4 regions of the Enterobacter sp. N5-15 genome follow, and region 3 is predicted to be linked to each of the others. Evidence: predicted binding sites of a transcription regulator. Region 3 holds the regulator's gene; each other region holds the start of a gene.
The links. Region 3 encodes LexA, which represses DNA repair genes until DNA is damaged. Its sites were predicted from a motif close to TNCTGTATGTACATACAGNA; they were not measured.
Positions count from the first base shown of each region.

Region 1: mutH (DNA mismatch repair endonuclease MutH) is a predicted target of LexA. The motif match lies at 1,012-1,031, and genes of this name have one in related genera.
Region 2: umuD (translesion error-prone DNA polymerase V autoproteolytic subunit) is a predicted target of LexA. The motif match lies at 986-1,005, and genes of this name have one in related genera.
Region 4: AC2TE5_RS07315 (DNA translocase FtsK 4TM domain-containing protein) is a predicted target of LexA. The motif match lies at 921-940, and genes of this name have one in related genera.

Region 1 is NZ_CM170150.1:3,902,640-3,904,842, reverse strand. It holds gene mutH (DNA mismatch repair endonuclease MutH) at 90-782, opposite strand; gene rppH (RNA pyrophosphohydrolase) at 1,466-1,996, shown strand; gene ptsP (phosphoenolpyruvate--protein phosphotransferase) at 2,009-2,203, shown strand, end outside.
Region 2 is NZ_CM170150.1:2,091,598-2,093,800, forward strand. It holds gene AC2TE5_RS09975 (aldo/keto reductase family oxidoreductase) at 1-491, shown strand, start outside; gene AC2TE5_RS09980 (hypothetical protein) at 537-737, opposite strand; gene umuD (translesion error-prone DNA polymerase V autoproteolytic subunit) at 1,024-1,458, shown strand; gene umuC (translesion error-prone DNA polymerase V subunit UmuC) at 1,442-2,203, shown strand, end outside.
Region 3 is NZ_CM170150.1:335,862-338,064, reverse strand. It holds gene dinF (MATE family efflux transporter DinF) at 1-460, opposite strand, end outside; gene lexA (transcriptional repressor LexA) at 524-1,132, opposite strand; gene AC2TE5_RS01545 (diacylglycerol kinase) at 1,241-1,609, opposite strand; gene plsB (glycerol-3-phosphate 1-O-acyltransferase PlsB) at 1,764-2,203, shown strand, end outside.
Region 4 is NZ_CM170150.1:1,561,135-1,563,337, forward strand. It holds gene lrp (leucine-responsive transcriptional regulator Lrp) at 388-882, shown strand; gene AC2TE5_RS07315 (DNA translocase FtsK 4TM domain-containing protein) at 1,018-2,203, shown strand, end outside.

The sequences.
Region 1 (2,203 bases), 1.3 Mb from region 3:
AGTATTAACCCGATATGGCGACTTGAGGAAGCGGTAAAATCTTAAAAAGCAGTCGATTATGTTTGAGAGCTCGCAAAATAAGTAAAAAACTATGTTTTTAACAGGAAATGACGTGCCAGGAGTGCGCCGGTGAAATTCTTTTTGAGATAAAAACCGCGCGGCAACGTCAGTATCGGCTCGCCCTGCGCGCCGATTGCCTCGGTAAGCGCTTTACTGTTGGCCGCTTTCGGGCGCAGTTGTAATACTTCTCCATGTCGGGCGGTGATGCGCTCTACCTGCCCAAGCACAATCATGTCCATCAGCTCCTCCCAGTCCAGCCGCAGCTGATGCTCTTCATCGTCGTTCGGGCTCCAGAGCAGCGGCGCGCCAACGCGACGCTCAGCCAGGGGGATCTGACGCTCACCTTCAACCGGTACCCACAGCACGCGCTTCAGCTTGTGGCGAACGTGGCTGGTTTCCCACGTTACGCCGGTGTTGCCGGTTAATGGCGCAACGCAGACGAAGGTGGTCTCAAGGGGCTTGCCCTGGCGGTCTACAGGGATGGTTTTTAACTCCACGCCAAGCGCTGCAAAATCCTGCTCGGGTTTGCTCCCTGCGCTGGCGCCCAGCCAAAGTTCAAGCAGCATGCCGATCCAGCCTTTATCCCTCTTCAGATCCTTCGGGATCTGAAGCCCTGCCATTGCCGCCAGTTCGCCAAGCGAAAAGCCTGCCAGACGCTGTGCCTGCTGTAGCAACCGGCCTTCGCTGGACGGCGGTGAGAGCAAGGGTGTAAGCGGATGCATGAAGGTAACCTTTTGATTAAAAAATAAACGAAGAAATTGTCCCCTGTGGATAGAGTTTAACTATTTCTGTACCAATATTCTATGTCTATGATTTATAGATTTTTTTATTGATTTGAAATCGTTTCACCTGAGTCAGAAAACCGGTTGTTCAAATCTGGTCACTGACAATGAACAGGATCTTACACCATGTTATCCACAGAAAAATGGGATAACTGGGCATAACCCTAACTACTGTTTCAATTTACAGCCTTGACGTGCGATGAAAATCGAATTTTCAAACAAATTGTGACTAACTTATTGGCACAATCTGTGGATAAAACCGACGCTGTTCGATCTTTCATCAGCACCACGATCCCTGATGTGACGATCGTCACGCTATTCTGTTTTGTGTTGAAGGATATACATTTAACTATATGAAAATAATTACATTATTTAATTCAGGTAAAAGAGAGAGCACGGCGGTGTTTTAGGTTGTTCATCGGTAATCAGACACTTCTTCACAACTATATCCACAGAAAAGGTGAATAAAATTCCCTTCACTGACTCTCATCTGTTTATAACTCAGCACTTATTTGTGAGTTATTCAAATGTTATTAGGCTGCAGCCCTGTAAGAGAGTGGTTTACCGCCTCCCTGTAGTGTGAAACAATCATTCATATATAAGGTTTAGTTTGGGGTAGTCCGGTGATTGATGACGATGGCTACCGCCCGAACGTAGGAATAGTAATTTGTAATCGTCAGGGCCAGGTAATGTGGGCCCGGCGATATGGTCAGCACTCCTGGCAGTTCCCGCAAGGCGGGATCAATCCAGGAGAGTCCCCAGAACAAGCGATGTACCGGGAGCTTTTTGAAGAGGTCGGTTTAAGCCGAAAAGATGTTCGCATCCTGGCTTCGACCCGCAACTGGTTGCGTTACAAGTTACCGAAACGTTTGGTGCGTTGGGACACAAAGCCGGTTTGTATCGGCCAGAAACAGAAGTGGTTTCTGTTGCAGTTGGTGGGCAACGATTCAGACATCAATATGCAAACCAGCAGTACGCCGGAGTTCGATGGCTGGCGCTGGGTGAGCTATTGGTATCCTGTTCGTCAGGTCGTGTCATTTAAACGCGATGTTTACCGTAGGGTGATGAAAGAGTTTGCAAGTGTGGTAATGCAGCTTCAGGAGATCCCGCCTAAGCCGCAGAGCGCACCTGCATGGCGACGTAAAAGAGGTTAAGCTACGCAAATCATGCTCACCCGCTTGCGAGAAATAGTCGAGAAGGTGGCCAGTGCTCCGCGTCTGAACGAGGCGCTGAATATTCTGGTCACTGACATCTGTCTTGCGATGGAGACCGAGGTCTGTTCGGTGTATCTGGCCGACCACGATCGGCGCTGCTATTACCTGATGGCGACCCGTGGTTTGAAAAAACCACGTGGACGTACC
Region 2 (2,203 bases), 1.8 Mb from region 3:
TGGTGAATCTGCGGATCATGTTTAGCGCACACGGGCCGGCGGAAGGATCGATTGCTGAACCGCTCTCCACCCTGGCCGAATTACAGCAGCAGGGGCTGGTGCGGCATATTGGCCTGAGCAACGTCACGGCCACCCAGGTCGCGGAAGCGCAGAAGATGGTCCCGGTGGTGTGCGTGCAGAACATGTACAACATTGTGAACCGGGTGGATGACGCGCTGGTGGATCTGCTGGCACAGCAGGGGATTGCGTATGTGCCGTTCTTCCCGCTGGGCGGCTTTACGCCACTGCAATCTTCCGGGCTGAAAGCCGTCGCGGATTCACTGGGCGCCACGCCAATGCAGGTAGCGCTGGCATGGCTGCTGCAGCGTTCCCCGAATATTCTGCTGATCCCGGGCACCTCGTCCGTGGCGCATCTGCGGCAAAACCTCGCGGCGGCGGATCTGAAGTTACCGCCTGAAGCACTGGAAACGCTGAATTCGCTGTTAGATTAAACGTGATATGCGCAAAGCCCGAAGGGGGCCCCCGGCTTTGCGCGCTTAGGGTCCTGTCTGACTTTTCTGTCTGTGGAGCGCTAACGCTTCCGCCACAATCTCTTGCTTACTCTTACGCGTCTCAAAGGCGGTGGTTCTGATGTACTCCATCAGGTCGGGATCGATGCGGGCGCTCAGCATCCTGAGATCGGCCTCCTTTGCCAGACCGCGTGCAACACGCTTGTCTGGATAGTCACGGGCTGGCATGGAAATATTCTCCAGTAAGTCTTGTTAATTTGTGCTGTGAAATATGCTTATATCTGACTTTAAAGTCAATATGTAGTTAGTGCATAGTGATGTTATTTTTTATAAGTCATAAACCAGATGACTTTTATATGACTTATACTGTCAGGCCTGTTAACGGCGGGCGACGTTGCTCAATTAAAACCGCTCAAACTTCAACGCGTTTGGGTTCACCTCCGGAAATGACCTTGATCCTTGTCCATAATCCGTAATACTGTATTTATATACAGTATCTGGCGAGAAAGGCATTATGGACACTCTCTTTTCTTATCAACCAAAACAAATCATTGAATTACCTTTATTTTTAGAACGTGTTGCCTGTGGGTTTCCCAGCCCGGCGCAGGATTATGTGGAGGATCGTCTCGATCTTAACCGGCTGGCAGTAAGGCACCCCAGTGCGACCTATTTTATCAAGGTGAGTGGAGACTCCATGATTGGGGCGGGGATCGGCGACGGCGATCTGCTGGTGGTCGATCGTTCGTTAAATGCCGAACATGGGGATATCGTCGTGGCGTCGGTCGCCGGTGAGTTTACTGTGAAAGAGCTACAGACCCGTCCGGTTCTGAGACTTCTGCCGCATAATGCCCGCTATCAGCCGATTACCTTTCAGTCCGAAGAGGAGCTGCAGATCTTCGGCGTCGTCACCCACACGCTCAAAACGCATAAACATGTTCGCGCTGGTTGATGTGAATAGCTTCTATGCCTCCTGCGAGCGGGTATTCCGCCCCGATTTGGAGGGGAAACCCATCGTGGTGGTGTCCAATAACGACGGCTGCATTATTTCACTGTCGCGGGAGGCAAAGCAGTTCGGCATAAAAATGGGTGAGCCGTATTTTAAATTCAAAGAAAAGCTATACCCGTCGCGGGTTTACGTCTTTAGCTCGAACTATGCGCTGTATGCCGATCTCAGCAGTCGGGTCATGCAGACGCTGACCGATCTCGCCCCGGCAATAGAGATTTACTCCATCGATGAGGCGTTCGTGAACGTTTCTGGGGTCAGTCACTGCCTGTCACTGGAAGCGTTCGGTCACCAGATGCGCACGCAGGTCTTTAAAAATACGGGCTTAACCGTCGGCGTCGGTATTGCCCCGACAAAAACGCTGGCGAAGCTGGCCAACTATGCGGCGAAACGCTGGGCCAGCACGGGCGGCGTGGTCGATCTCTCAGGCCGCGAGCGGCAGCGTAAGCTGCTGGCAAAGGTTCCGGTAGAGGAGGTGTGGGGGGTAGGGCGGCGCATCACGAAAAAACTGAACGCGATGGGCATTACCACGGCGCTGGAGCTGGCGGAAGCGTCGTCCTGGGTCATTCGCAAACATTTCAACGTGGTACTGGAACGGACGGCCCGCGAGCTTCGCGGTGAACCCTGTCTTGATCTGGAAGAGTTCACCCCCACGAAGCAGCAAATTATCTGTAGCCGTTCGTTTGGACAC
Region 3 (2,203 bases):
CCAGTAGCCACCCCAGCAGAACCAGGTTTGCCAGCGATGCGGGCGCGCTGAGCCAGCGGATTTCAAGGAAACGTCGCGCCTGCGCCAGTACCGCCTCGCTGCCGCCAACAACATGGAGCGCAAGGTCGATAAGAGGCGCACGTAATAAAACGATTAACAGCCCCGCGCCAAGCGCAAGGATCAGCGGCTGCACCAGCGCGCGCGCCAGACGCAGCGGATCTTTTGCACCATAAGCCTGTGCCGTGAGTCCGGTGGTGCTCATGCGCAAAAAGAGCAGCAGCATAAACAGGAAGCTGGTTGCCGTCGCGCCAATCGCCACGCCGCCAAGATAAACAGGCGAATCAAGGTGACCAATAACGGCAGTATCGACCAGACCGAGCAAGGGAACGGTAATATTGGAGAAAATCATCGGCAGAGCAAGACGCCACAATGCCTTATCGGATGCCGTCAGCAGTGACATGAAAAATACCGGGAGTGGAGAATGAAGCAGGCTACAGCGGCGCCATAGCCTGTCAGGAAGAGGTTACAGCCATTCGCCGTTGCGAATGACCCCAACCGCCAGTCCTTCGATAGAGAAGTTGTGTTCGCGGAGATCGACCACAATCGGGGAGAACTCGTTGTTTTCAGGCAGTAGCTGAACGGTGTTCCCCTGTTTTTTCAAACGCTTGACGGTGACTTCATCATCAATGCGTGCGACAACCACCTGGCCGTTACGCACATCCTGCGTTTTGTGCACCGCAAGCAGATCGCCGTCAAGAATGCCGATGTCTTTCATCGACATACCGCTGACGCGCAGCAGGAAATCAGCGCTCGGTTTGAACATGGCTGGATCAACCTGGTAATGGCCTTCAATATGCTGCTGTGCCAGTAAAGGCTCACCGGCAGCAACGCGCCCCACCAGCGGAATGCCCGTCTCTTCTTCCACCAGCAGGCGGATACCACGTGACGCGCCTGAAACAATCTCAATCACGCCCTTACGCGCCAGCGCTTTCAGGTGTTCTTCGGCAGCATTCGGAGAACGGAAGCCCAGACGCTGCGCGATTTCCGCACGCGTGGGTGGCATACCCGTCTGGCCGATATGATCCCGGATGAGATCAAACACCTCTTGCTGCCTGGTCGTTAACGCTTTCATTCCGCCCCCTGGGTGTATATACAGTTATGCTGTGAGTATATACAGTCAAAGGCGATTTTGGAACCAAAAACTGCACAAAAAACCAGGGACTTAATTATTCCTCGAGGCTCATCGGAAATGTGACCAAAGCAGCGTGACCCAGGTGATAACGGCAGTGATAATCGCCAGCAACACGGCAGCAGAGCCCATGTCTTTTGCGCGGCCAGAAAGCTCGTGGAAATCTGAACCAATGCGATCAACAACGGCTTCAATAGCGCTATTAAGAATTTCCACTATCATCACCAGAAGCACGGAACCGATAAGAAGTACGCGGGTAATAGCATCAACATCAAGGAAACAGGCGATGATCACCGCGATGATAGCGGCGACGCCCTCCTGGCGAAAGGCGGCTTCGTTGATCCACGCAGCACGGAACCCTTTCCACGAATAGCCGGCGGCTTTGATGATACGCGTTAACCCAGTGGTATTATTGGCCATTAAAAGAACCTTTTATGAAAAAAAGCGTCAGTAACAGGAGCTGTAGCGCGTTTCGCTACAGCCTGAAGTATGACGGGTAACAACAGAAATTTTGCGCGCTTTCTGTTATCCTTGCGCAGCAATTGCATTATTAACCAGAGGCTTTACATCGTTTATGTCCGGCTGGCCACGAATTTACTACAAATTACTTAATTTACCATTAAGCATCCTGGTAAAAAGCAAGTCTATCCCAGCAGAACCCGCGCTGGAATTAGGGCTCGATACGTCGCGTCCTATTATGTACGTTTTGCCTTATAACTCGAAGGCAGACTTACTGACGCTTCGTGCCCAGTGTCTGGCGCATGACTTACCTGACCCGCTTGAACCGCTTGAAGTTGACGGCACTTTACTGCCGCGCTACGTGTTCATTCACGGCGGGCCGCGCGTGTTTACCTACTACACGCCAAAAGAAGAGTCCATCAAGCTGTTCCATGACTATCTCGACCTGCACCGCAGCAACCCCGATCTGGATGTGCAGATGGTGCCGGTATCGGTGATGTTTGGTCGTCGTCCGGGCCGTGAAAAAGGTGAAGAGAACCCGCCGCTGCGCATGCT
Region 4 (2,203 bases), 1.2 Mb from region 3:
GTAAGGCAATAAAATGAGGATTAATACCCTGCCGTAATGAATATCCGGCATGTTGTACTAAAAAACGATGTTTTGCTTTGACAATCCCCTGCGCTTTTGCGAAAACATTCAAGGAAGAAAAAAAACCGCGTTAACCGTATGCCGCATAGGCATGCACGTAAATGCCATTTTTACCGGGTCAGTGAAATCTACGCATGGCGTGGACAGACGCCATACGTGATGTCGGTGACTGCCTTCGGGCAACGGTCTTCTTACCAACAGAACCCGAATCCGCATCGCGTCTAATACATAATCAGGCGATGTGATGACTAACGGGTACAGGCTCTGAACAGTGATGTGCACAGGGTCCAGGCAGGAGTAGGGAAGGAATACAGAGAGACAATAATAATGGTAGATAGCAAGAAGCGCCCTGGCAAAGATCTCGACCGTATCGATCGTAACATTCTTAATGAATTGCAAAAGGATGGGCGTATTTCCAACGTCGAGCTTTCAAAACGTGTGGGACTTTCCCCGACGCCGTGCCTTGAGCGTGTGCGCCGACTGGAAAGACAGGGTTTTATTCAGGGCTATACGGCTCTGCTGAACCCGCATTATCTGGATGCCTCACTTCTGGTATTTGTTGAGATTACTCTGAATCGTGGTGCGCCGGATGTGTTTGAGCAATTTAACTCCGCTGTACAAAAACTTGAAGAAATTCAAGAGTGTCACCTGGTATCCGGTGATTTCGACTACCTGTTGAAAACCCGTGTGCCTGATATGTCCGCCTACCGTAAGCTGCTGGGGGAAACCCTGCTGCGTCTGCCGGGCGTGAACGACACCCGTACATATGTGGTGATGGAAGAGGTCAAACAGAGCAATCGTCTGGTTATTAAGACGCGCTAACACGGAACAGGTGCAAAATCAGCGTAGTTTGATTACACTCCTGTTAATCCATACAGCAACAGTGCCGGGGAGTCCCGGCGCTGTTGTCCGTTTTAGCAAACAGGCAGGATATGCCTGATACCTGGAGAGCCTTTCTTGAGCCAGGAATACACTGAAGACAAAGAAGTCACACTATCGAAGCTAAGCAGCGGACGTCGTCTCCTCGAGGCTTTGCTGATTGTTATTGCCCTTTTTGCCGTCTGGCTGATGGCAGCCTTACTCAGTTTCAACCCCTCAGATCCCAGCTGGTCACAAACTGCATGGCATGAGCCTATCCATAATTTAGGCGGTGTTCCCGGTGCCTGGCTTGCGGACACGCTGTTTTTCATTTTCGGTGTGATGGCCTACACCCTTCCCGTCATTATCATTGGCGGATGCTGGTTTGCGTGGCGTCATCGTCAGAACGATGATTACATCGACTATTTCGCCGTGTCGCTGCGCCTGATTGGCGCGCTGGCGCTGATCCTCACCTCGTGCGGGCTGGCAGCGATAAATGCGGATGATATCTGGTACTTCGCCTCGGGCGGGGTGATTGGCAGCTTACTCAGTTCTGCGCTACAGCCGATGCTGCACAGCAGCGGCGGCACGCTGGCGCTGCTCTGCATCTGGGCGGCCGGGCTGACGTTGTTCACCGGCTGGTCCTGGGTGAGCATTGCCGAGAAAATTGGCAGTTTTATCCTCACCATTCTGACCTTCGCCAGCAACCGTACCCGCCGCGACGATACGTGGGTTGATGAAGACGAGTACGAAGATGAAGAGGAAGATGACGCGCCTGTGCAGCGTCGCGAGTCTCGTCGAGCGCGTATTCTGCGCGGCGCGCTGGCGCGTCGCCAGCGTGTTGCTGAGAAATTTGCCAACCCGCTGGGCCGTAAAACCGATGCGGCGCTCTTCTCCGGTAAACGCATGGATGAAGACGAGCAGGTGGCGTATCGCGCGGCGGGTGTCGCCGTCGATCCTGACGATGTGCTCTTCTCCGGCAGCCGGGCCACGCCGGGTGACTTCGACGAATACGATCCGCTGTTAAATGGCCACTCGGTTACCGAGCCGGTTGCAGCCGCCGCCGCCGCGACGACCGCTGCGCAGGCGTATGCCGCACCTGTCGACGCCGTGATGCCATCCGCGCCGGTTTCGCCGCCGGAATCCGTTATTCAGCAGCCTCAGGTTGACTGGCAGACAGCGCCTGGCGTTCACACGCCGGAGCCCGTTATCGCGCCTGAACCTGAAAGCTACATTCCTGTACAGCAGGAGCAGTGGCAGCAGCCGTATCAGCCGCCGCAGCCTG